DNA from 4 places in the Metabacillus sp. RB-C-LZQ-3-1 genome. Region 4 is predicted to be linked to each of the others. Evidence: predicted binding sites of a transcription regulator. Region 4 holds the regulator's gene; each other region holds the start of a gene.
What was found. Region 4 encodes Rex, which represses fermentation and respiration genes when NADH is low (regulators of the CRP and FNR family bind a similar motif). Its sites were predicted from a motif close to TTGTGAAATATTTCACAA; they were not measured.
Positions count from the first base shown of each region.

Region 1: a site for Rex is predicted at 2,639-2,656, ahead of yumC (ferredoxin--NADP reductase 2). Genes of this name have one in related genera too.
Region 2: a site for Rex is predicted at 3,614-3,631, ahead of qoxA (cytochrome aa3 quinol oxidase subunit II). Genes of this name have one in related genera too.
Region 3: a site for Rex is predicted at 1,750-1,767, ahead of ric (iron-sulfur cluster repair di-iron protein). Genes of this name have one in related genera too.

Region 1 is NZ_JBZFLI010000012.1:89,215-94,731, reverse strand. Features, by position in the region: gene dapF (diaminopimelate epimerase) at 1-719, shown strand, start outside; gene AC4GZ8_RS18135 (HesB/IscA family protein) at 822-1,184, shown strand; gene yumC (ferredoxin--NADP reductase 2) at 1,385-2,377, opposite strand; gene AC4GZ8_RS18125 (NAD(P)/FAD-dependent oxidoreductase) at 2,739-3,974, shown strand; gene AC4GZ8_RS18120 (NUDIX domain-containing protein) at 4,062-4,547, shown strand; gene AC4GZ8_RS18115 (YuiA family protein) at 4,702-4,827, shown strand; gene AC4GZ8_RS18110 (YuiB family protein) at 4,903-5,223, shown strand; gene spsC (stationary phase survival protein SpsC) at 5,434-5,517, shown strand, end outside.
Region 2 is NZ_JBZFLI010000008.1:2,361-7,877, reverse strand. Features, by position in the region: gene AC4GZ8_RS14080 (DNA topoisomerase III) at 1-1,676, shown strand, start outside; gene AC4GZ8_RS14075 (SRPBCC family protein) at 1,739-2,179, shown strand; gene AC4GZ8_RS14070 (nuclease-related domain-containing protein) at 2,437-3,411, shown strand; gene qoxA (cytochrome aa3 quinol oxidase subunit II) at 3,724-4,638, shown strand; gene qoxB (cytochrome aa3 quinol oxidase subunit I) at 4,707-5,517, shown strand, end outside.
Region 3 is NZ_JBZFLI010000002.1:148,971-154,487, reverse strand. Features, by position in the region: gene AC4GZ8_RS04130 (molybdopterin oxidoreductase family protein) at 1-553, opposite strand, end outside; gene AC4GZ8_RS04125 (hypothetical protein) at 540-1,622, opposite strand; gene ric (iron-sulfur cluster repair di-iron protein) at 1,834-2,532, shown strand; gene AC4GZ8_RS04115 (hypothetical protein) at 2,611-3,069, opposite strand; gene AC4GZ8_RS04110 (serine/threonine protein kinase) at 3,379-4,053, opposite strand; gene AC4GZ8_RS04105 (pentapeptide repeat-containing protein) at 4,521-5,267, opposite strand; gene AC4GZ8_RS04100 (ribose-phosphate diphosphokinase) at 5,443-5,517, opposite strand, start outside.
Region 4 is NZ_JBZFLI010000038.1:5,001-10,517, reverse strand. Features, by position in the region: gene AC4GZ8_RS25915 (CPBP family intramembrane glutamic endopeptidase) at 1-671, shown strand, start outside; gene AC4GZ8_RS25910 (YdiK family protein) at 668-871, shown strand; gene tatC (twin-arginine translocase subunit TatC) at 886-1,632, opposite strand; gene AC4GZ8_RS25900 (twin-arginine translocase TatA/TatE family subunit) at 1,651-1,848, opposite strand; gene AC4GZ8_RS25895 (redox-sensing transcriptional repressor Rex) at 1,873-2,517, opposite strand; gene moaC (cyclic pyranopterin monophosphate synthase MoaC) at 2,991-3,479, opposite strand; gene AC4GZ8_RS25885 (ABC-F family ATP-binding cassette domain-containing protein) at 3,741-5,517, shown strand, end outside.

The DNA.
Region 1 (5,517 bases), on a different contig from region 4:
CTGACGGGTTAATTCTTATTTGCCCTTCTGATCAGGCAGAAGTGAAAATGCGCATTTTTAATAACGATGGATCAGAAGGGAAAAATTGTGGCAATGGGTTAAGATGTGTTGCCAAATATGCATATGAACATAAATTAGTAACAACTGATACATTCAAAATTGAAACTCTGTCAGGACTTGTTGAAGCGCAAGTTCATGTTCAAAAAGATGTAGTAGAGTCTGTTACAGTAGATATGGGAAAACCAAGATTATTAAAGTCAGAGATCCCAATGGCAGGTCCTGAACAAGAAAAAGCAATCAATGAACCAATAAAGTTTGACGGGCAAGAATACCGTGCGACAGCAGTTTCAATGGGGAATCCACATCTTATTTTCTATGTAGATGATATCAACCAGGCCCCTGTAACTACATTAGGTCCAGTTGTAGAAAAAGATGAACGTTTTCCGGAAGGGGTAAATGTGGAATTCGTAGAAGTTGTTTCAAATAATGAGCTGCACTTTAGAGTATGGGAGAGGGGGTCAGGTGTTACCCAAGCTTGCGGTACTGGAGCTTGTGCAGCAGTGGTTTCCTCTGTATTAAATGGCCATACGTCACAGGGAGAAGAAACAATCGTACACCTTTCAGGTGGAGATCTTGTTATTAATTGGACTGAAACTGGCAATGTTTTAATGACAGGTCCGGCAGAGGTTGTTTGCACAGGAACATTTTTCATAAAATAAAGATATGAATTATGTCTAATAGGGTGAATTATTTGAGTGATTAGATCTATAAGATGTATACTATAAATAGATCCTTTCATTAAAAGCAAGGAGGTATATAATATGAGCGACATTGTCAAAATTACAGAAGCGGCTGCTTATCAGATAAAAGATATGATGAAAGAACATGAAGAGGAAAATGCCTATCTTCGTGTTGGTGTAAAGGGAGGAGGCTGTAGCGGCCTTTCCTATGGTATGGGCTTTGAGCATGAGATAAGTGAAGATGATCAAGTTCTTGAACAGCATGGTATGAAGATTCTTATTAAAAAAGAAGATGCGCCGATTTTAAACGGAACAATCATCGATTTTAAACAATCGATGATGGGCGGCGGATTTACAATTGATAATCCAAATGCGATTGCAAGTTGTGGATGCGGATCATCATTTAGAACAGCTACAAATACTGGTACTCCAGAGGAGTGTTAATCATGAAAAAAACGACTATCTGAATTAGTAGTCGTTTTTTTCATATATAAAAGTTTGGTACTTAGTTTTAGTGTCTAGCTCCAGGCGCCACCGGCTCTAGGTCTAGTAAAATAGAAATTGAAGGTGAAAAGCACTTTCTATTCCTATTCGCCACGCCTTATGCTTGTTGCCGAATGGTTAGAGCTTTGCGCTTTTCTTAATTAATTAAACAAACTCGTGCTATGAAGAGGTTGGACTCGTGCTTTTGGATCCATAAAGGCTTTTGCATTATTAACTGCAGTAGGTGCTTCACCAAATCCGCTTGCAATAAGCTTCACTTTTCCGTCATACGTACAAATGTCGCCAGCTGCATAGATTCCTTCAATATTTGTTTCCATTTTTGAATTTACAACAATTGAATTCTTCTCGATCGCTAAGCCCCAATTTTTGATAGGCCCAAGTGAAGAGACAAAACCGTAATTCACAATAAGGTCATCAATTTCGAGGACCTCTTTACGGTCACCTTTTACTTCTTCTAAAACTAATTGTCTAATCGATGTATCACCAATAACTTCAGATGGGACAAATGGTGTTAGAATATCTACTTTTGATTTTTTAAGAAGCTCAACACTATGTTCATGAGCTCTAAACTTATCACGTCTATGAATTAATTTTACATTTTTAGCAATAGGCTCCAACATGAGTGCCCAGTCCACGGCAGAATCACCGCCGCCGAGAATCGCTACATTTCGGTCGGAAAATTTAGATAAATCATCCACAAAATAGTGTAAGTTTTGGCCTTCATATTTTTCTGCACCATCAAGTTCTAATTTTCTAGGTTGGAAAGCGCCATTACCTGCTGTAATAATAATTGTTTTTGTATAATGAACCTCACTATTCGTTGTAAGCTTAAAAATACCATCTGCTTTTTTATCAACTTGTTCTACTGCTTGTTCTAAAACGACAGTAGGGGAAAACTGCCCCATTTGCTCTTTTAAATTGTTAACAAGTTCCTGAGCTCTTACCTTTGGAAAGCCAGCAACATCATATATGTATTTTTCAGGATATAATGTAGAAAGCTGTCCGCCTAGTTGTGGAAGGCTTTCAATAATTTTTACACTCGCTTGTCGCATTCCACCGTAAAAAGCGGTAAATAACCCGACAGGTCCTCCGCCAATAATGGTTATATCATAAACTTTCGTATCTTCTTTCACATAACATCCTCCTCTTCACATCTATGTAAAAATCTTATCATAACTAAGTTCATTATTTCATGTCTCATATCCTTTATAATCTTATTTTTTAAAAAATAGACGAAATATTCTAAATTATAATGTATTTTCAAAAAAAAATATACTACCTTGTAAGAAAAAACTACTTGAAAAAAATTGATAGTATAGATATTATGAAATATAGGTGTAATTATATATATTTATATGTATTTCTAAGAGAAAATAACCAACGTGTGTTTTGGTAAGTGAATCATTTCACAAAGTTTTATCTCTTAAATAAAATAAAATGTTGTGATTCGGTGGATTATAGTAATAACATCATTCGAATTTTGACAACAATCTTATGGAAAAGGTGGATGTATCGGTGAGAAAGCCAAGAGTCGTTATTTTAGGTGCAGGTTATGGTGGATTAATTACAGTTACACGTTTACAGAAACAAATCAGTGTTGATGAAGCTGAAATTACATTAGTGAATAAAAATGATTATCACTATGAAACAACATGGTTGCATGAAGCTTCAGCAGGTACGTTGCATCACGATCGTGCTCGCTACCAAATTAAAGACATCATTGATAACAACCGTGTGAAGTTTGTAAAAGATACAGTTGTTTCAATTGATAAAGAAGCGAAGAAAGTTGTTTTAGAAAATGGTGAGGTTGAGTACGATTATTTAGTAATCTCATTAGGTGCACATCCTGAAACTTTTGGTATTCAAGGATTAAAAGAATATGCATTTGGTATTACAAGCATCGATTCAGCAAGACAATTACGTGAGCATATTGAATATCAATTTGCTACGTACAACATGGAAGCTGAGAAAAAAGATGAGCGCTTAACAATCGTTGTAGGTGGAGCAGGATTCACTGGTATCGAATTCTTAGGTGAGCTTGGAAACAGAATTCCTGAACTTTGCAAAGAGTACGATATTGACTTTAATAAAGTTCGTATTATCTGTGTTGAAGCAGCTCCAACAGCACTTCCAGGATTTGATCCTGAGTTAGTTGATTATGCAGTAAATCACCTTCAAAAGAAAGGTGTAGAATTCATGATCGGTACAGCAATTAAAGAATGTATCGAAGATGGAATCATTGTTGCTAAAGGCGAGGAGCTTGAAACAATTAAAGCTGGTACAGTTGTATGGGCTGCAGGTGTACGCGGTAACAGCGTTGTGGAAGAAGCTGGCTTTGAAAACATGCGTGGCCGTGTAAAAGTTGATGGTTACTTACGCGCTCCAGGACATGAGGATGTATTTATCATTGGAGATTGTTCATTAATTATTAATGAAGAAATCAATCGTCCATATCCTCCAACTGCTCAAATCGCAATGCAACAAGGTGAGACATGTGCGAAAAACTTAGCAGTAGCGATTCGCGGCCGTGGTGAAATGGCTACATTCACACCAGATATTAAAGGTTCTGTAGCTTCACTTGGTGAGGACGATGCAGTTGGTGTTGTATTTGGTAAAAAACTTGTTGGAACAAAGGCATCATTTATGAAAAAAATGATTGATAACCGTGCATTATACATGGTTGGTGGTCCTTCATTAGTATTGAAAAAAGGTAAATTTAACATCCTTTAAGATTATTCTCAAAGACAAGGGCTTTTGCTCTTGTCTTTTTTATTCCCATTTTCACATGATAGAATGAATTAGAGAGGGAGTGAAGGCATGAGTCAGTCTAAAAGGGGCAACGTATGGCTTGCCGTTTCAGGTATTGTTGAGAATGAGAATGGTGAGTGGCTTGTAGTGAAAAAAAGATATGGTGGGCTAAAAGGAATGTGGTCTTTTCCCGCTGGATTTGTTAATCAGGGTGAAACGGTAGATGAAGCGGTATTAAGAGAGGTTAAAGAAGAAACAGGAATCAGTACAACCATTAAAGGAGTCGTTGGAATTAGGTCGGGTGTGATTGGAGAACACATTAGTGACAATATGATTATTTTTTTCTTAATGGCTAAAACAAAGGAAATTTTCGTTCAAGAGAAAGAAATAGAAGAAGCAGTCTTTATGAAGCCTAATGAACTGGAAGTTAACTCTGATTCATCAAACTTACTAAAAGACTTGGCCAGAATGAAAATTGAGTCTAAATTAATGAAATACGATTATTTTCATCCTGGGGACCAATTCGGGTATAGGTCATACACTTTATTTTTATAATATTCTAAAAAATAAGAATTCCGGAGTATTGCAAAGGAAACATATATTGTATTCGCTTACATAAACCTTTTTGTAAGATTTTCTTCCTTTATCATTGTCAGAATAATTGGTATATTGTATCAACAACCATTTCAATCCTAAAGGAGAGACGATAATGAGTACAACAACTAAGGTAGAGACGAAGGAATGTCCTTACTGTGCTGGAAAAGGGTATTTTCAATTGATCTTAGGTGGCTCAGAAACTTGCAATAGCTGTGAGGGAACAGGGAAGAAGTCATAAAACGTTCACTGAGTAAGGATTGACTGTCTATCTATTGTTCAGTACACTTAAAATGGTGTAATGGAGGTGATAGACATGTTAAGCTTACCTGTTTTACTAATATCAATGCTATTATTTTTAGTTTTATTTTTTGGTATTGGATTTTTATTAAATATGCTTTTACGCATGTCTTGGATTATGGCAATTGTGTACCCAATTGTCTGTATTTTTATTATAGATAATGTGAGATTTATAGAATATTTTCAAAAACCTGGTGCTTCTTTTTCAGCTTTAGGTGATAAAATTCTGTCATTAGCTTTAGCAGATATATTGATTTTATCATCCGGGCTAATTGGTGCCATTCTTTCAGGAGTGATCATTAAGATGCTCCGAAAAAGAGGCTACCAAATGTTTTAATTTTGGCAACAAAAAGGCTGGTCATCATCTAATTGATGACCAGCCTTTTTGTTATTTATCAGAAGGGCTTAATGGTTTTTGGGATTCAAAGATAATGGAGAAATGAATTGTCAGCTTTCAAACTGGTAAAATATGTTTCCTGTTAAAAGTGAATATTTCCTCAGCAAATTGGGAACGAATAGATTTGTGAGAGGAGTGAATAGGAAATATATGATCAGTATAAAAAGAGTATGTAGAAGGCTTTTCATGTCGATATTATTTCTTGGTGCATTAACAACAACTTTTGAGGTTATT
Region 2 (5,517 bases), on a different contig from region 4:
GGATCGTTGGCTTAAATGCAACACGTGCGCTCACAACGAAATTCAATGCGCAGCTATCTTCGGGTCGTGTTCAGACGCCAACATTAGCAATGATTGCTCAACGAGAGGAAGAAATCCGCAATTTTAAGCCTAAAAAATACTATGGAATAAAAGCCGTATCAGAGCAAGGACTGTCATTTACATGGCAGGATCCTAAAACAAAAGATACAAAAACATTCGATATGGAAAATATTTACAAAAACCTTAATCAGCTAAAGGGGAAAGGCGCAAAGATCGTAAATGTGAAAGTTACACCTAAAAAGACATACTCACCTGCACTTTACGATTTAACTGAGCTGCAACGTGATGCGAATAAGCGTTTTGGCTACTCTGCAAAAGAAACACTTTCCATCATGCAGAAGCTTTATGAACAGCATAAGGTGTTAACGTACCCGCGAACAGATTCACGCTATATCACGAGCGATATCGTTCCAACTTTAAAGGATCGCCTTGAAGCATGCCGAATCAAGCCATACGCATCAGCGATTGCGAAAATTTTAAGCAAGCCTATTAAAGCGAATAAATCATTTGTAGATGACCAAAAGGTATCAGATCACCACGCGATTATCCCGACAGAAGAATCGGTTCCATTAAGTGCGCTAACAGATAAAGAACGTAAAATCTATGACCTTGTTGTCAAACGTTTTGTTGCGGTTCTTTCACCTGCGTATCAATATGAACAAACTGTTGTGACAGCGATAATTGGGGAAGAATCATTTTTTGCTAAAGGGAAACGCGTGATTTCACTTGGCTGGAAAGAAGTGTACAGTGATCATGATGACGAGGACAGTGAAGATGATCAAACACTTCCTGCTCTAACGGAGGGAGACGCTTTAGCGATTAGGTCGATCTCCAAAACATCTGGTGAAACAAAGCCTCCAGCTCGATTTAATGAGGCAACACTACTATCTGCTATGGAAAACCCAACAAAGTATATGGCAGGGGAAAGCAAGGACTTAATTAAAACAATCGGTGAGACAGGCGGACTCGGAACCGTTGCAACAAGAGCCGATATTATTGAAAAACTGTATAGTAGTTTCCTTATTGAGAAAAAAGGCAAAGAAATCCATATAACGTCAAAAGGCAAACAACTTCTGAACTTAGTCCCAGATGAATTAAAGTCACCTGTTCTCACAGCAGAATGGGAGCAAAAGCTTACGAAAATTTCAAAAGGGGCTCTAGCAAAAACAGCCTTTTTAAATGAAATGAAGCAGTATGCTAAAGAAGTTGTAAATGAAATTAAAAATAGTGAACAAAAATTCAAGCACGACAATATAACAGGAAGTAAATGTCCTGAGTGTGGCAAGCTGATGCTGGAGGTAAACGGGAAAAAAGGCAAAATGCATGTTTGTCAGGACCGTGAATGCGGCTATAAAAAAGGGATTTCAAAAGTCACCAATGCCCGCTGTCCAAACTGTCATAAAAAGCTCGAGCTCAGAGGCCAAGGAGAAGGTCAAATCTTTGTCTGCAAGTGCGGACATCGAGAAAAAATGTCAACCTTCCAAGAAAGACGAAAAAAGAACCAAAATAGCAAAGTATCAAAACGAGAAGTCGCAAACTACATGAAAAAACAAGAAGATAACTTTTCAAACAACGCATTAGCTGATGCATTAGCAAAGCTGAATTTGAAAGAATAAACATCTTATGTGTGAAACATTAAAGATAAGGAAGATCAAACGTGCCAATTATTAAAACAGATATGTTTATTTATGCACCGCGCGACATTTGCTTTGACGTTGCGCGTGATATCGATATTCATACCGAGTCCACAAGCCAAACCAATGAACGTGCCATCGGAGGTGTCACAAGCGGTCTCATCGGCTTAAACGAAACTGTCACCTGGGAAGCTGTCCACTTTGGGGTTAAGCAAAACCTAACTGTCCGGATCACAGAATTCGACTTCCCTAATCGATTCGTTGATGAAATGGAAAAAGGAGCCTTCAAACGCTTCTACCACGTCCATGAATTTATCGAAAAACAAACCGGAACCCTTATGGTCGACACCTTTGATTACACCTCCCCCTTCGGCATCATTGGAAGGCTTGCCGACCGACTGTTTTTAGAGCAGTATATGAAAGAATTTTTGATTAAGAGAAATCGGTATATAAAGAAGATTGCTGAAGAGAGAGTGGGCCGCTGAATGCGGCCCTTTTTGAATATGGGGTAGTATCAAAAACTTGGTTGATTAGCGAATTTTGACGAATTTTGTCAGTTGATCGATTAATTGGTAAAGTTGATAGATTTTCGTAAGAAGTTGATAGATTATTCCTTAAAGTTGAAAGATTTTTAGTAAAAGTTGATAGATAATCTAGCTCGCTTCAAAATTTTAAATAAAATTAGAGGAAATACTCGAGTTTTATCGAAAAATATAGGGATCAAATAAGAGGAGATGAGCCAATGATTGTGAAAAAGAGGGAAATTCCTCGTAGAATTTTGCAGTTACAAGCATTATTAGGTAGATTACCGGCAGGTCATCCTAAGTTTAATGAGTTTAAGGAACAATTATCTAAGAGATTAGCAGGGTATAAAGGAGAGAAAGCTATTGATTATCAACTATCGGGCGTTTTAGAGAAGGAAATATTCATTTTTAATGATTTGCGTTTAAAGGATTCAGAAAAGTACTTTCAAATTGATTCTCTAATATTGGCGAGATCTTATATTATCTTACTAGAAATAAAAAATATAAAAGGAACGATTTACTTTGACTCAAAATTTCATCAATTAATTCGTAGCCTAGATGGTATAGAGTCGGCCTTTCAAGATCCAATTACTCAATCCCTAAGACATAAAGAACAGATGAAGAATTGGTTAAAAAAATACTCTTTTTCCGATATACCGGTTATCCCCCTTGTTGTAATAAGTAATTCTAATACCCTTATCCGAACAGCCTCAAATGATTTAAATCACCTTAGTGACATGATTGTCAATGCCCTCTTCCTTCCTACAAAGTTACAAAAAATTCATCAATTGTATAAGCGACCTGTACTAACTGAAAAGGAAATGAAAAAATTATTAAGACAAATTAAAAAGGGACATATAGAAGAGGAATTTTCAATTCTAGAATCATTTTCTTTAAATAAAGGTGACATACAAAAAGGAGTGAAATGTCCAAAATGCAAGTCATTACCAATGACTAGAGTATATGCATCCTGGCTTTGTCCTAAATGTGAACATAAAGCAAAAGCCCTTCATCTAAATGCTTTAGAGGATTATCTTCTATTATTTGGGCAGGAAATAACAAATCAGAAATTAAGAGATTTTCTATGTATAGATTCTAACGCCTTAGCTACACGAATATTAAAGTCCGTTGGTTCTTCTACGAAAGGATCTACAAAAGATAGGGTTTATTTTCTATCCCTAAATCAGAAGTAACAATCTCCAATGAATAAGTTCTCCTCCCATGTAAGCAATATCTTTTCCAAAAAAGTGAACGTTTTATGATAAAAATATTACAAAATCGTGATCAAGCGTTGAACGTTGCATGACACTTCCGTAAAAAAGTAACTTTTAGGTTCGTCCTCTGCTATGATGTGGGTAATAGATATTGTGGAACCATACGTATGAATTTTTACGTATGTGCATTTCTTCACAATAGCAATTCACAACTTTTAAACTACATGTTAGTCAATCTAACTATAGTATAGATCCTAGTGAGTCTATGCGCGTAAAGAAAGGAGTACTTTTATGAAATTAAAATGGTCTTTGTTTGCAATTATTTTAACAATTGCTACCGTTTTATCTGGATGTGAGCCATTATTGGTTTTAGATCCAAAGGGGCCACAGGCTGAAAGGCTAGCAAGTGACATCCTATTATCAATGGGTATTATGCTATTTATTGTTCTTGCTGTATTTGGACTTTTAATTTACATGCTAGTAAAATACCGTGCTTCTAAGCAGCCGGATGATTATGAGCCGCCTCATATTCATGGAAATGTATGGGTTGAAGCAATTTGTGTAGGGATTCCAATTTTAATTGTTGCTTATCTTTCTTTTGTGTCTGTTCAAAGTAACTATATTGTTGAGGCAAAACCAGAAGGTTACGAGGATAAAGAGCCTTTAGTTGTTTATGCGTCATCTTCTAACTGGAAATGGCATTTTAGCTATCCAGAAGAAAATATTGAGACAGTTAATTACTTATATATACCGACAGATCGTCCGCTTGAATTTAAGCTATACTCACACGGACCAATTACAAGCTTCTGGATTCCACAGCTTGGTGGGCAAAAGTATGCGATGAATGATCATATTACAACCCTTCATCTTGCTGCAGATGCACCAGGTGAATATTTGGGACGTAACTCTAACTTTAGTGGGGAAGGCTTTGCTGAAAACACATTTAATGTAACGGCAATGTCTCAGAAGGATTTTGATGAGTGGGTTGATGAAGTAAAAGAAACAGCTGACCCGATTACAGAGGAAGAATTCTCGAAATTATTAGAGCCAGGACACCTTGGACAGTTAACATACACTGGGACTCATTTAGACTTCTCACCACCAAATGAACATCATCATGGTGGGGAAGAAGAAGCTTCTGACTCAGAAGAAGAGACAGAGGAATCACATGAGGATCATTCAGATCATGAACACATGAATCACTAAGAAGAAAAACTGGACCGTTCACGTTTTTTCTTACCAAATAATTAATTTCCGAAAGGAGTCACAATCGTATGGATTTCTTTGATCGTTTTGCCGTGCCTCATCCAAGTTTTGCGATCTATGCATCGATGGTTGCGATTGGTTTAACTGTAATTGCAATCCTTGCAGGCTTAACTTATTTCAAAAAATGGGGTTACTTGTGGCGTGAGTGGTTAACAACGGTTGACCATAAACGTATCGGTATTATGTATTTAATTTCTGCTTTAGTTATGTTATTCCGCGGTGGGGTCGACGCAATTATGTTGCGTGCACAGCTTGCCGTTCCTGATAATACTTTACTAGATTCACAGCATTATAATGAGATTTTTACAACTCACGGGGTTGTAATGATTCTCTTTATGGCAATGCCATTTATCATGTTCTTCATGAACTTGGTTGTTCCGCTGCAAATTGGAGCGCGTGATGTTGCATTTCCACGTCTTAATGCACTAAGCTTCTGGTTGTTCTTTATGGGAGCTATGTTATTTAACATTTCATTCGTTGTCGGTGGATCACCTGACGCAGGTTGGACTTCGTATTTCCCGCTGGCAAGTGAGGAATTCAGTAAGTCTGTTGGTACGAATTATTATATGATTGCGATACAGATCGCCGGGATCGGTACCTTGCTTACGGGTATTAACTTTATAACGACAATCATGAAAATGAGAGCACCTGGTATGACTTTAATGAAAATGCCTATGTTCACATGGTCAGCTCTTATTGCGAACTTAATCATCGTTTTTGCTTTCCCTGTATTAACAGTAGCATTAGCGATGGGAACAATGGACCGTCTATTTGGAACACATTTCTTTACGCTGGATAATGGCGGTATGGATATGCTTT
Region 3 (5,517 bases), on a different contig from region 4:
TATCAGTCCAAGGAAGTGTTGAGCCACGGTCAACACCAAATGAGCGGAGAAATCCACCGGCTGCACTTGACATACAGAAGCGGCCATTGTAATCAATATATCTCGTCCCTAATGCTACCCTTGCAAACTTCCCAGTTAAATAACATTTTTCATTTGTCATGGATACACCACTAAAAACAGAGAGTGAGTCTTTCCCATAATTTTTCTGCAAATCTAAGAATTTTCTTGTAATCAGATCGTAAGCTTCTTCCCAGGTTGCTTCACGGAAGCCTTCTTTTGTCCCCTTCAAGCTTGCGTTATCACGTATGAGCGGTCTTAAGATTCGATCTTTATGATTTGTTTGCTGGTAGGCAGTTACACCTTTCGGACACATTTTTCCTACCGTTACCGGCCAATCGTATCGTGGTTCTACTCCAATAATTTTGTTTGTGGTTGTATTCACTCGTAAATTCATACCGCACTGCATCCCACAGTAGCTGCAATGTGTTTTTATCAACTTTTCATTTGGATGATTCAAATTTTCAATTTCTCTAAAAAATTTATCCCTGTGCATGCTGGTTGGCCTCCTTTACCTTGATTTTGTGTGTAGGTGATCCTGAAAATCTTGATATTCTGTATTTTCTTCTGCATGGTAGACATAGTTCTGCTAAATGAAAGCCATCCTCCTTATGAAAATCTATCTGATTTACTCCTAGTACTTCGATGACATCATTTGATTGTTCTACAGACACAAACTTTTCCCCACAAACCTTGCATGTTTTCATCGATTGCTCCGCATAATGCTCCCGATAATTACGGGCAAATACACTTAATGGCCGAAACGGTATGTGGGCAAGCTTTCCAAACGGAAGATAAATTAATGTGATAATAACGGAATATTGATGAATCAATGACATGATCGGTTGCCCATAACCATGCAAAAAGACATTCACAAAAGTTAACGCTAATCCTGTAATGGAAATCAATAATAAAAGATATAGAGGTAAAAAATCATACATAAAGGTTTGTTCTGCTCTTGCTTGCATATTCTTCAAACGACGATAAAGAGCCATACAAACACCAGCAATGACCATAATCGCTGTAATATTTAATGCATTGTAAAAGAAGAAAGCTAAAATTCCATCTGCTTTAACACTCATGATGTCAATTCCCATTGCCACGACGGTATAGTAACCATTTTCCTCCATCGTAAAGTACATCCATCCGAAAACTAGAGGAAAGGTCACAAAGCATGATAGGATACATCCCCAGCCGATTAAAATATGCTGTAACCAGCGATATATCCCTCTATTCCAAATAAAGTTATACGTCACTAGCTGTTCTGTTGATGTTTTAGGTGTTGATTTCCTAAATAAAAGCTTTAGCCCTTTTTTGATAAATATTTTTGTAGGCGGTCTTTCTCCCCAAGCAATAAATCGGTAAAAGAAACCTCCAATAAAAACAATTGTTCCTACCATGTATCCATACAAATTTAAATCAACATGTGTAAACATCCTTGTTCCTATAAAAGTCAGGATAATAATGGCTGAAACTGTTAAAAACATTGATTTTGCAAAGTGGGATGCAAAAGCATCATTAAGTGATTGTTTTTTTCTTTTTCCAATTGGCACAAGGTCTACCATTTTTGTTCCTCCTTATTTCTGAAAAGCTTTTTCCCATTTTCCAAAAATTCTTCGGTTTAAATTTTCTTAAATTTTCATTTGAAATATTACTTATGTTCTTCACTATAATTGAAACCGAATTTTATAGATGTGATTTTTCTCACAAAGAAATTTCAAAGAAACTGTTACTCTGGATTTGAGATGTCAAATTTAAAACAGGAGGTTATTAGAGATGTCAATGTTTCATGAAACATCAATAATTGGAGAAATTGTCAGTGTATTCCCAAAGTCTAGTGATTTTTTTAAGGGATATAGAATTGATTTTTGCTGCGGAGGAAATCGACAATTAATCGAAGCCATTGTTGAGAAAAACCTTCCAGCAGATCATATCTTAAACGAGTTAAATGAACTATATGAACAAACAAGGAACCAACCAAGGATTGATTGGAGAAAGGCAAGTAATCGTGATCTAATCGACTTTATTGTGAACAAACATCACAGATATTTAAATGAGGAATTACCACACTTGAGTCCTTACGTAACAAAGGTGTTACGAGTTCATGGAAAAGGTAACCCGTACTTGGCAGATGTATATCAGTTATTCAATGAGTTAAAAACAGAACTGGAACAACATCTTATAAAGGAAGAAACAGAAGACTTTCCACTTATTTTGGAAATGGAGAATATTTCATCTGAACAAACAAGAGATAACATGATGAAGAAAATGAATGACTTGCTTGAAGAGCATGACCATGCTGGGGAGATTATGAATAAAATACGAAAAGTAACAAATGACTTTACGCCACCAAAAGGTGCATGCGGAACTTACCGTGTTGTTTACCAAAGACTAGAAGAACTTGAAAGTGATTTATTTGAACATATTCATTTAGAGAATAATGTGTTGTTTCCACGGCTAGTTGTTAACGAATGAACATCATTCAAAAACAAAAAACCCCCGATTTCCTCGGGGGTGTACTTATTTATTGTTATGTTTGTCGTATAATAATGTTTATTTTTTTAACTTCTTTTCAAGAAAATATACTGAAATTATTAGAATGAGTCCGATAAAAATATAAGATACTGCTCCATTCCCATAAATAGTACCATTAAAATAACTATTTGCACCTTCTGTTTTAGAATAGGTGTATGGCCCTTCTCTGATTGCTTTTATATAATTGCCGCCTTCATTTTCAATAGCTATGGCATCCTCTGTTTTTATTCCTTTCATAGAATAGTACTTTGTTCCCTTTGGATAGGCATTAGAAAAATTTCCTCCCAATTGCTCCATATCTGAATAATTTGTTACTTCGCCAATTTTCTGCTCTACCTCGGTAACATATTCACCCTCACTTACAACATAAATATTTTCTTCCCACACCACAAATTGATAGGCCCATGACGTAGCAAAAGAAACACTTTGAATACAAATAAAAGAAATAGTCAGCAATACAACTATAACGCTCTTCATTAAACATCCCCCTTTCTTCTTTAGACGTTAAATAGGAGATGCTGGTTTCTTTATTAAAGAGGACAAAAAAAGGATTGCATTAAAACAATCCTCCAGACTTTTCATATTAACTGCTATACGAACTAAAGAAACTACTAGATTTACCTTTTCTTTTATAGTATTGGTGTCCATATTTAGACGGATGATGACGATTTGAGTATTTTCCTCGTTTAAAATCACTTGAGCTATATCTACCATGAGATTTTTTACCTAATAAAGATTTTAAGATTTTATTTAACATTTGAAATTCCTCTCCTTTTTTGAATGTATTCATTTCCAAAACACTTTTAACTTTAGTACATCCTTTATAAAATCTTCAATTGATGAGTGTTGTCTTTGGTTATACCACCTTTGAATGGTTTCCAAAAGCCAAATGGGGATCGCCTTGCCATCAACTAAGTGATAATATTCATCATAGGCTTTTTTCAAATGATCCCATCGATGGTCATTACCAGGTTTCAAGTACTCAGATACATCGATCACTTTGGCTCTGCCATTCTGAAGTAAAATATTCTTCAAATGAATATCACGTGGATTTAAATTCATTTTTTTTGCATATCTACGTGCGTCTTCTACATCCTGAATAACCTGTGGCGGAATATGAATACCTTGTAAAAGACAGTCATAAAGTGTAATGCCGGTTTCGTAACTTAATACTAAATATCTATCAAAAGCCCCGTAGCATTTAGAAAAATAAGGTGATCCCTTTAATTCTTTATACACTTTCGCTTCGGTTTGAATTTTTCCTTTTTTATCATCAGCATATAATTTAAAAGCATATGATGGTTCTTGAACATATTGAAAAACAGCCGCATCTGTACCAACACCGATACAGCTTAAATCGTTAACACTTCCCGAAATCGTTACTGGTTTATTTTTGGGGTTTGATGTAATTTTTATTTGGGATAATAGCTCATCAACTATGTACAAATCTTCTTTTTTCATAACCCTCACCTAATTTCTCCTAAAGTAACAATAAGTTCTAAAGGAAATAGTTATTGCTTAAATAAATATGCTTCTTCAAGATGAAACATACTATAGAGAAAATAGATTTTGCTTCTATTTAATCTGTAAGCTAGAAGAATGAATGAAAATCGTATCCTTTACTAAACGAAAAAAGATCCTTACCGATGGTAAAGATCTAAAAAAGACCTTTACCAATTGAAAACTAATTGGCAAAGGTCTCGCTAGCAAAATATACTTGCCAACAAAGCCGGGGAACTAAAAATTTCCCGAAATGACGACTTTGTTTAACAGCTACTCCCCTTTGGAGGAATTCACGTTTCATTCATCTTTTATCTATTTTAGCAAAATTAATACATATTGTCAATCTTCAGAAAAACAAACAACTTCTAAACATAATACCCCTGTATGAAATGTTATATTCCATTAATTTTTTGACAATAAAAAAATTAACCTAGCCAATGAATGGGAATACTTAAAGATGGAGGTAATTTTGTGTTCATATCTCCATTAGCGGAATTAACTTGTGCTTGAGTTAAAAAGATACTACCATTTAAATTCGCTCCACATATATTAGCATCTCTTAAATCTGCCCCAATCAAGTCGGTATATCTTAAATCCGCTTCTCTTAGATCACACGCAATAAGGAAAGCTCCTCTTAAATTCGCTCCTTTAAGATTTGCTTTTCTTAAATCCCCTCCTATAAGGTCGATTCCTTTTACTTTTTTCCATTGTTTTGGATCTTTCTTTACCTTTGAACGAACGAACTCACTTGTTTGCAACAGTAAGTGATTAACAAATGTTCGATGCTCTACAATATCTAGTTCTAAAATCGACTTTGGGTTTAAACGAGTTAGAGCCTCAGTTTCTTCTATCGCTTGATGGAGTTCCTTATATATAGAACTTGTTTCTTTTCTGCTTATTGCTTCATATAAGTAACGAAGCATTTCGTGTAGCTGTTGCATGATTGGAAAAACATCAAACATTTCCTTTGCGATTTCTTTATTGATTCTCCAATCATGCCCATTGTACGTTATTTGCGAAACCTTTTGGCCAGCCCCAAAACATTCATATACAGTACAGCCTCGAAATCCATTCTTCCTTAAATCCTTGTGAATCCCACAGCGGAAATCTGATTGAAGGTTTTGGCAAGGAATTCCGCTATCTTTATCTTGAGCAAAATCAGCAGATTTCATATATGGTAAGGCGACACAGCACAAACCAAAACAACGTTCACAATCAGCTGTTACATGTTTTAATGCTGATACTTCAATACTCAAAACATCCACATCCTTACTAATACCGGGAATTTTGCCGTAAGGAATAACCGGAGTCTTGTTTATAGCTCCAGTTATTTTTGATTAACAAATGTTATAGTTGTACAAGTTCGTCTACTGATTGTTTTTCATGAATTCGTTTAATTGCTTCGCTAATTAGTGGTGCAAT
Region 4 (5,517 bases):
GGATAAAGTTGTTTAGCTTATTGAATATTGGTGGAACTGATGTAGAAAGATTTGCTTATTGGACCATCTTTAGCTTTACACTTTCATTTTTAATTATTCTATATTTTTTAAGACATGAACGTCATGCAGAAAGTCGCTTTCGCGGCGAACCTGCCTCTATAGGAGCATCCATTGGTTGGGCTATTATCGGGTTTTTCTTAGCCATTTTTGTACAAGGTCTTGCTGCAAATATTGAGGTCAATGTATTTGGTGTAGATCCCGGTTCTGAAAATACCCAGAGAATTGTAAACTTGATTGAGCTTTTTCCTTTGGTCATGCTTGTGACTTCCATAATAGGCCCAATACTCGAAGAAATTATATTCCGAAAAATCCTTTTTGGCGTATTATATACAAGAACAAATTTTTTCATTGCGGCATTGATCAGTTCTCTCATTTTTTCTCTCCTGCATGGTGAACCACAGCATGTATTGTTGTATGGAGCAATGGGCTTTACCTTTGCTTTTCTATATGTTAAAACAAAACGTATTCTCGTTCCCATCTTCGCACATGTTTCAATGAACACAATGGTTGTGATCATTCAAACTGTTTTTCGAGAGGATATTGAAAGAATCATGCAGCAAATGGAACAATTAGAACAGATGCAAGTAATTATTGGGGGCTTTTTAAAATGAGAACAAACCCTATTTCCATGGCTATTTTTTATTTGATCATGGGGTTACTTTTTATCTATTTAGCGATTAACAGTGCAAGAGATGGTATTTTTACCTTTCCAACAATTTTATTGATGCTGATTGCAACATTCGATATTGGAGTAGCCATTAGAATGTTTATTTTATCTAGAAAAATCAAAAAGATGAACATAAAAAAATGAGACTATGAACAGTCTCATTTTTTGTTTTCTTCTTCAAATCTCAATTTTTGTGACTTCCGATATGTTGCTCTTGAAACCCAAATACTAATTTCATATAAAATAAATAGAGGTATAGATACCATTAAGTGTGAAGCTAATTCAGGCGGTGTAATAAGTGCTGCGATCACTAACAGTACAAAATAAGCATATTTTCGTACTTTTGATAAAAACATCGGTGTGACGATTCCTAATCTTGTTAAAAACATAATTACAACTGGTAACTGAAAGAGCAACCCAAACGGAAGAGTTAGTTGGATTAAAAAAGAAAAGTATTCATTGATTCCAATTACTTGGTTTACATCCAATTTATTTGATATTCTTTCCATAAAATCTATGACAAATGGAAAAAGAATAAAGTATGAGAAGGCCACGCCTAATAAAAACAGGAAAACTGAAATTGGTATGTAGCTTAAGGTTACTTTTCTTTCTTTTTCATATAAGCCAGGGCTTACAAAAGACCAAAGCTGATATAAAATGATTGGCGAAGTTATAACAAACGCAATAATAAATGCAAATTTCATGTAGACCATTAATGGGTCTGTAAGATTAAATGCATTTAATGTTAATGCCTTTGCTTCGTCGGTATGCTGTAAATATATAATGATCGGTCCTGAAAGCAGAAAACCAGCAATAACAGCTAAGAAAAAGAAAACGACAACAATGACGAGTCGTTTTCTCAGCTCTGTTATATGTTCAATGACCGACATTTCATCTTGTCTCATATCGGGTTTCATCCTATCTTACTTGACTTCTTCCTTATTCTTTTGCTTAGCATCTTGATCATCGTCATCATCATCCGCTAAACCTTTCGTAGCATTTTTAAACTCTCGTAATGTATTACCTGCTGCTTTTCCTAGCTGTGGCAACTTCTTTGGTCCAAAAATAAGTAGCGCAACAAAAACGATTAATAAAAGGCTTCCGATTCCTACTGATGGCATTGAATCCATCTCCTTTGTCTATTATTATTTTTCATCATTTGGATAATGCTTTAAAAAGTAAACAAGTGATTGAAGTTCGACTGCTAAATCAATATGATGAATCCTTATTTCATCAGGAACATTGATTCGCGCGGGTGTAAAATTAAGAATTCCTTTAATTCCCTTTGCGACTAAGCGATCGGTAATTGATTGTGCAACCGCTGCTGGTACTGTTAAAATAGCGACTGTCACATCATCAGGAAGCTGTTTCTCAAGATCATCTAAATGAAAAACAGGAACTCCACCAATTTCTGTCCCCACCTTATCTTGTGCGACATCAAATGCTAAGGAAATAACAGTATTGTTGTTCTTCGTAAAATTATAATGTAAAAAAGCAGTACCTAAGTTCCCTACTCCTATTAAACAAACCTTTGTTGTTTCATCTTGATCTAACGTTTTTCTAAAAAAGGATAACAAATAATTTACATTATAACCATACCCTTTCTTTCCTAACGCCCCAAAATATGAGAAATCTCTTCGAATCGTAGCAGAATCTACCTTTACAGCATCGCTTAGCTCAGCTGATGATACACGCTGCTTTCCTGATGAATGTAAATTTTTTAAAAAACGGTAATATAATGGCAACCTCTTTGCTGTTGCCTGCGGTATTTTCGTTTGGTCTATATTCAATCTGATCCCTCACATTCACACAAACACTTAAGAAAAGCGCAAGCGCCTTGGTCATCGCCGTACAAACTGGAGGAGCATCGACTAAAGATTTAGGAAACACGGTAAGCGAAGCGAACCGATGTTGACTTATCGTAGGGAGATGATCTGAAGTTTGATAGACGATAGGCGCTGGAGCTAGACACCTATACTAAGTACAAAATTTTATACTTTCTTATCTGTTAAGAAAAGCGCAAGCGCCTTGATCAGCCCCGACAGGCATAAGATGATTTGGAATAGAAGTCGTTCTTTGCCTTCAATTTTCAAATTGACTTATGCCCTCGAGGCAGTTAAAATCGCGGCGTCCGGTCACGGTAACTGCACTCGCACGTCCTGTGCTTCGGGTCTAGGCATTGAGCTAGCCATCCAACTAAAGTACAAAACATATAAATTTTGTTACTTTGACAATAACAGCTACTCCTTTTTCACGCTTGTTGTCATCTTTCTTTTCTTAAAAAATCACCACTTTTGCCACCTGTTTTTTCAACTAAATAGGTTTCCCCTATGACCATACCTTTATTAACAGCTTTACACATGTCATAAACAGTAAGTGCTGTAATGCTTGCAGCGGTTAACGCTTCCATTTCAACACCTGTACTTCCTTTCGTTTTTACAGTTACTGAAATACATAAAGTATAAGAAGGATCCTTAACTTCCCATTCAAATTCAATATTTACACCTTTAATTGAAATTGGGTGACACATCGGAATAACGTTTGATGTTTGTTTTGCCGCCATAATGCCAGCTACCTGAGCAACGGATAGAACATCACCTTTACCAATCTCATGATGAATGACTTGCTTATAAACTTCTTCGGTAACAGTTATGCTAGTTCTAGCTTGAGCTGTTCTAACTGTTTCTTCCTTAGCAGAAATATCAACCATCTTTGCTCTGCCTTGTTCATTGAAATGAGTAAACTCTGACATATACAAATCCCCTTATACTTAGACTATACACTATTTTTTTGCTTCTGTCTGTCTTGTAATTGTGACAATTAGAGAATGATTTTTGACTTTTGTTCCTTCTATTTCCTATGAGGTACTTTTACCTCAAGTTCTCACTACCTTTTGTCACTTATCATCCAAATGAAGAGCTTTTCCTCAGATTCCTTCATTTAGAAATCTATCATTGTTGCTTATAAGTGCCTTATTAAGCTACACTTAAATCATTAGTAGAGGTGAAAAACAATGATATTGTTACAAATAAATCAACTTAGTAAATACTTTGGTGCTGATCCTATTTTATCGAATATTAAGCTAGAAGTACAAACTAGAGATAAAATTGCTCTCGTTGGCCGCAATGGAGCTGGTAAATCAACACTTTTAAAAATAATTTCTGGAGCGATGTCCTATGATTCCGGTGAAATCATTAAACCTAAGGATGTATCAATCGGTTACTTAGCACAAGATACCGGCCTGGAATCACAATTATCCATATGGGATGAGATGAATTTAGTTTTTAAGCATCTTAAATTAATGGAAGAAGAAATGCGGAATCTTGAACAACGCATGTCGACTGTTGATCCCAGTGGTGAAGCTCAAAAGTTTGAACAACTTTTAAAAGAATATGATACATTACAAGTGAAATTTAAAGAGGAAGGCGGTTATCAGTACGAAGCAGATATACGTTCCGTTCTACATGGATTAGGTTTTAGCAGCTTTAATCCGGAAACAAAAATATCCTCTTTAAGTGGCGGCCAAAAAACACGCTTAGCCTTGGGTAAATTGTTATTAACAAAACCAGATCTCTTAATTTTGGATGAGCCTACAAACCATCTTGACATAGAAACATTAACCTGGTTAGAACAATATCTGCAAAATTATCCAGGGGCTATATTGATTGTTTCACATGACAGATATTTTCTGGATAAAATTGTAACACAGGTTTATGAAATCAGCAGAAATACGAGTACTAAATACATTGGAAATTATAGTAATTATTTAACCCAAAAAGCTGAAAACTATGAAAAAGAATTAAAAAGCTTTGAAAGACAACAAGAGGAAGTTGCTAAACTTAAAGACTTTATTCAGAAAAACTTAGCTAGAGCCTCCACGACAAAACTTGCACAAAGCAGAAGAAAAAAGTTAGAAAAAATGGAGTTAATGACTAAACCCCTTGGAGATGAAAAGTCTGCAAGCTTTCAATTTGATATTGATAGACAAAGTGGAAATGATGTGTTAAAAGCAACAAATATCTCTGTTTCATATGATAAACAAAACCCTATCATATCAAATATCTCGTTTTCCATTTCTCGAGGAGATTCAATCGCACTTGTTGGTCCAAATGGAATTGGGAAATCAACTTTATTAAAGTCCATTGTTCAAAAGCTTGATGCCTTAACAGGTACGTTTTCATTAGGGTCCCATGTACAAATTGGTTATTATGATCAGCAGCAAGCTGATTTAACGTCAAATAAGCGAGTTTTGGACGAGCTTTGGGATGAATATCCACAGAAAACAGAAAAGGAAATTCGCACCGTGCTTGGAAACTTCCTATTTTCAGGTGATGATGTACTTAAGCCTGTTTCAACTTTAAGCGGTGGAGAAAAAGCAAGGCTAGCCCTATCTAAGCTGATGTTGCAAAAAGCCAATTTCCTCATTCTTGACGAACCGACGAACCATCTAGATTTAGATAGTAAGGAAATTTTGGAGAATGCTTTAATTGATTTTCCAGGTACCATCCTTTTTGTTTCTCACGACCGTTATTTTATAAATCGTATTGCCACAAAAGTATTTGAGCTATCAAGTCATAACATAACTGAATACTTAGGTGACTATGATTATTTTATAACAAAGAAGGAAGAAAAATTAGAGCTTGAGCGACTGGAAGTAGAAGAGAAAAAGAACGTTTCGCAAAATACCAGTCATTCTGCATCAGAAGGAAAACTAAACTACCAGCAGGAAAAAGAACTCAAAAAGCTTGAACGACAAAAACAACGAAGAATTGAAGAAATTGAACAAAGCA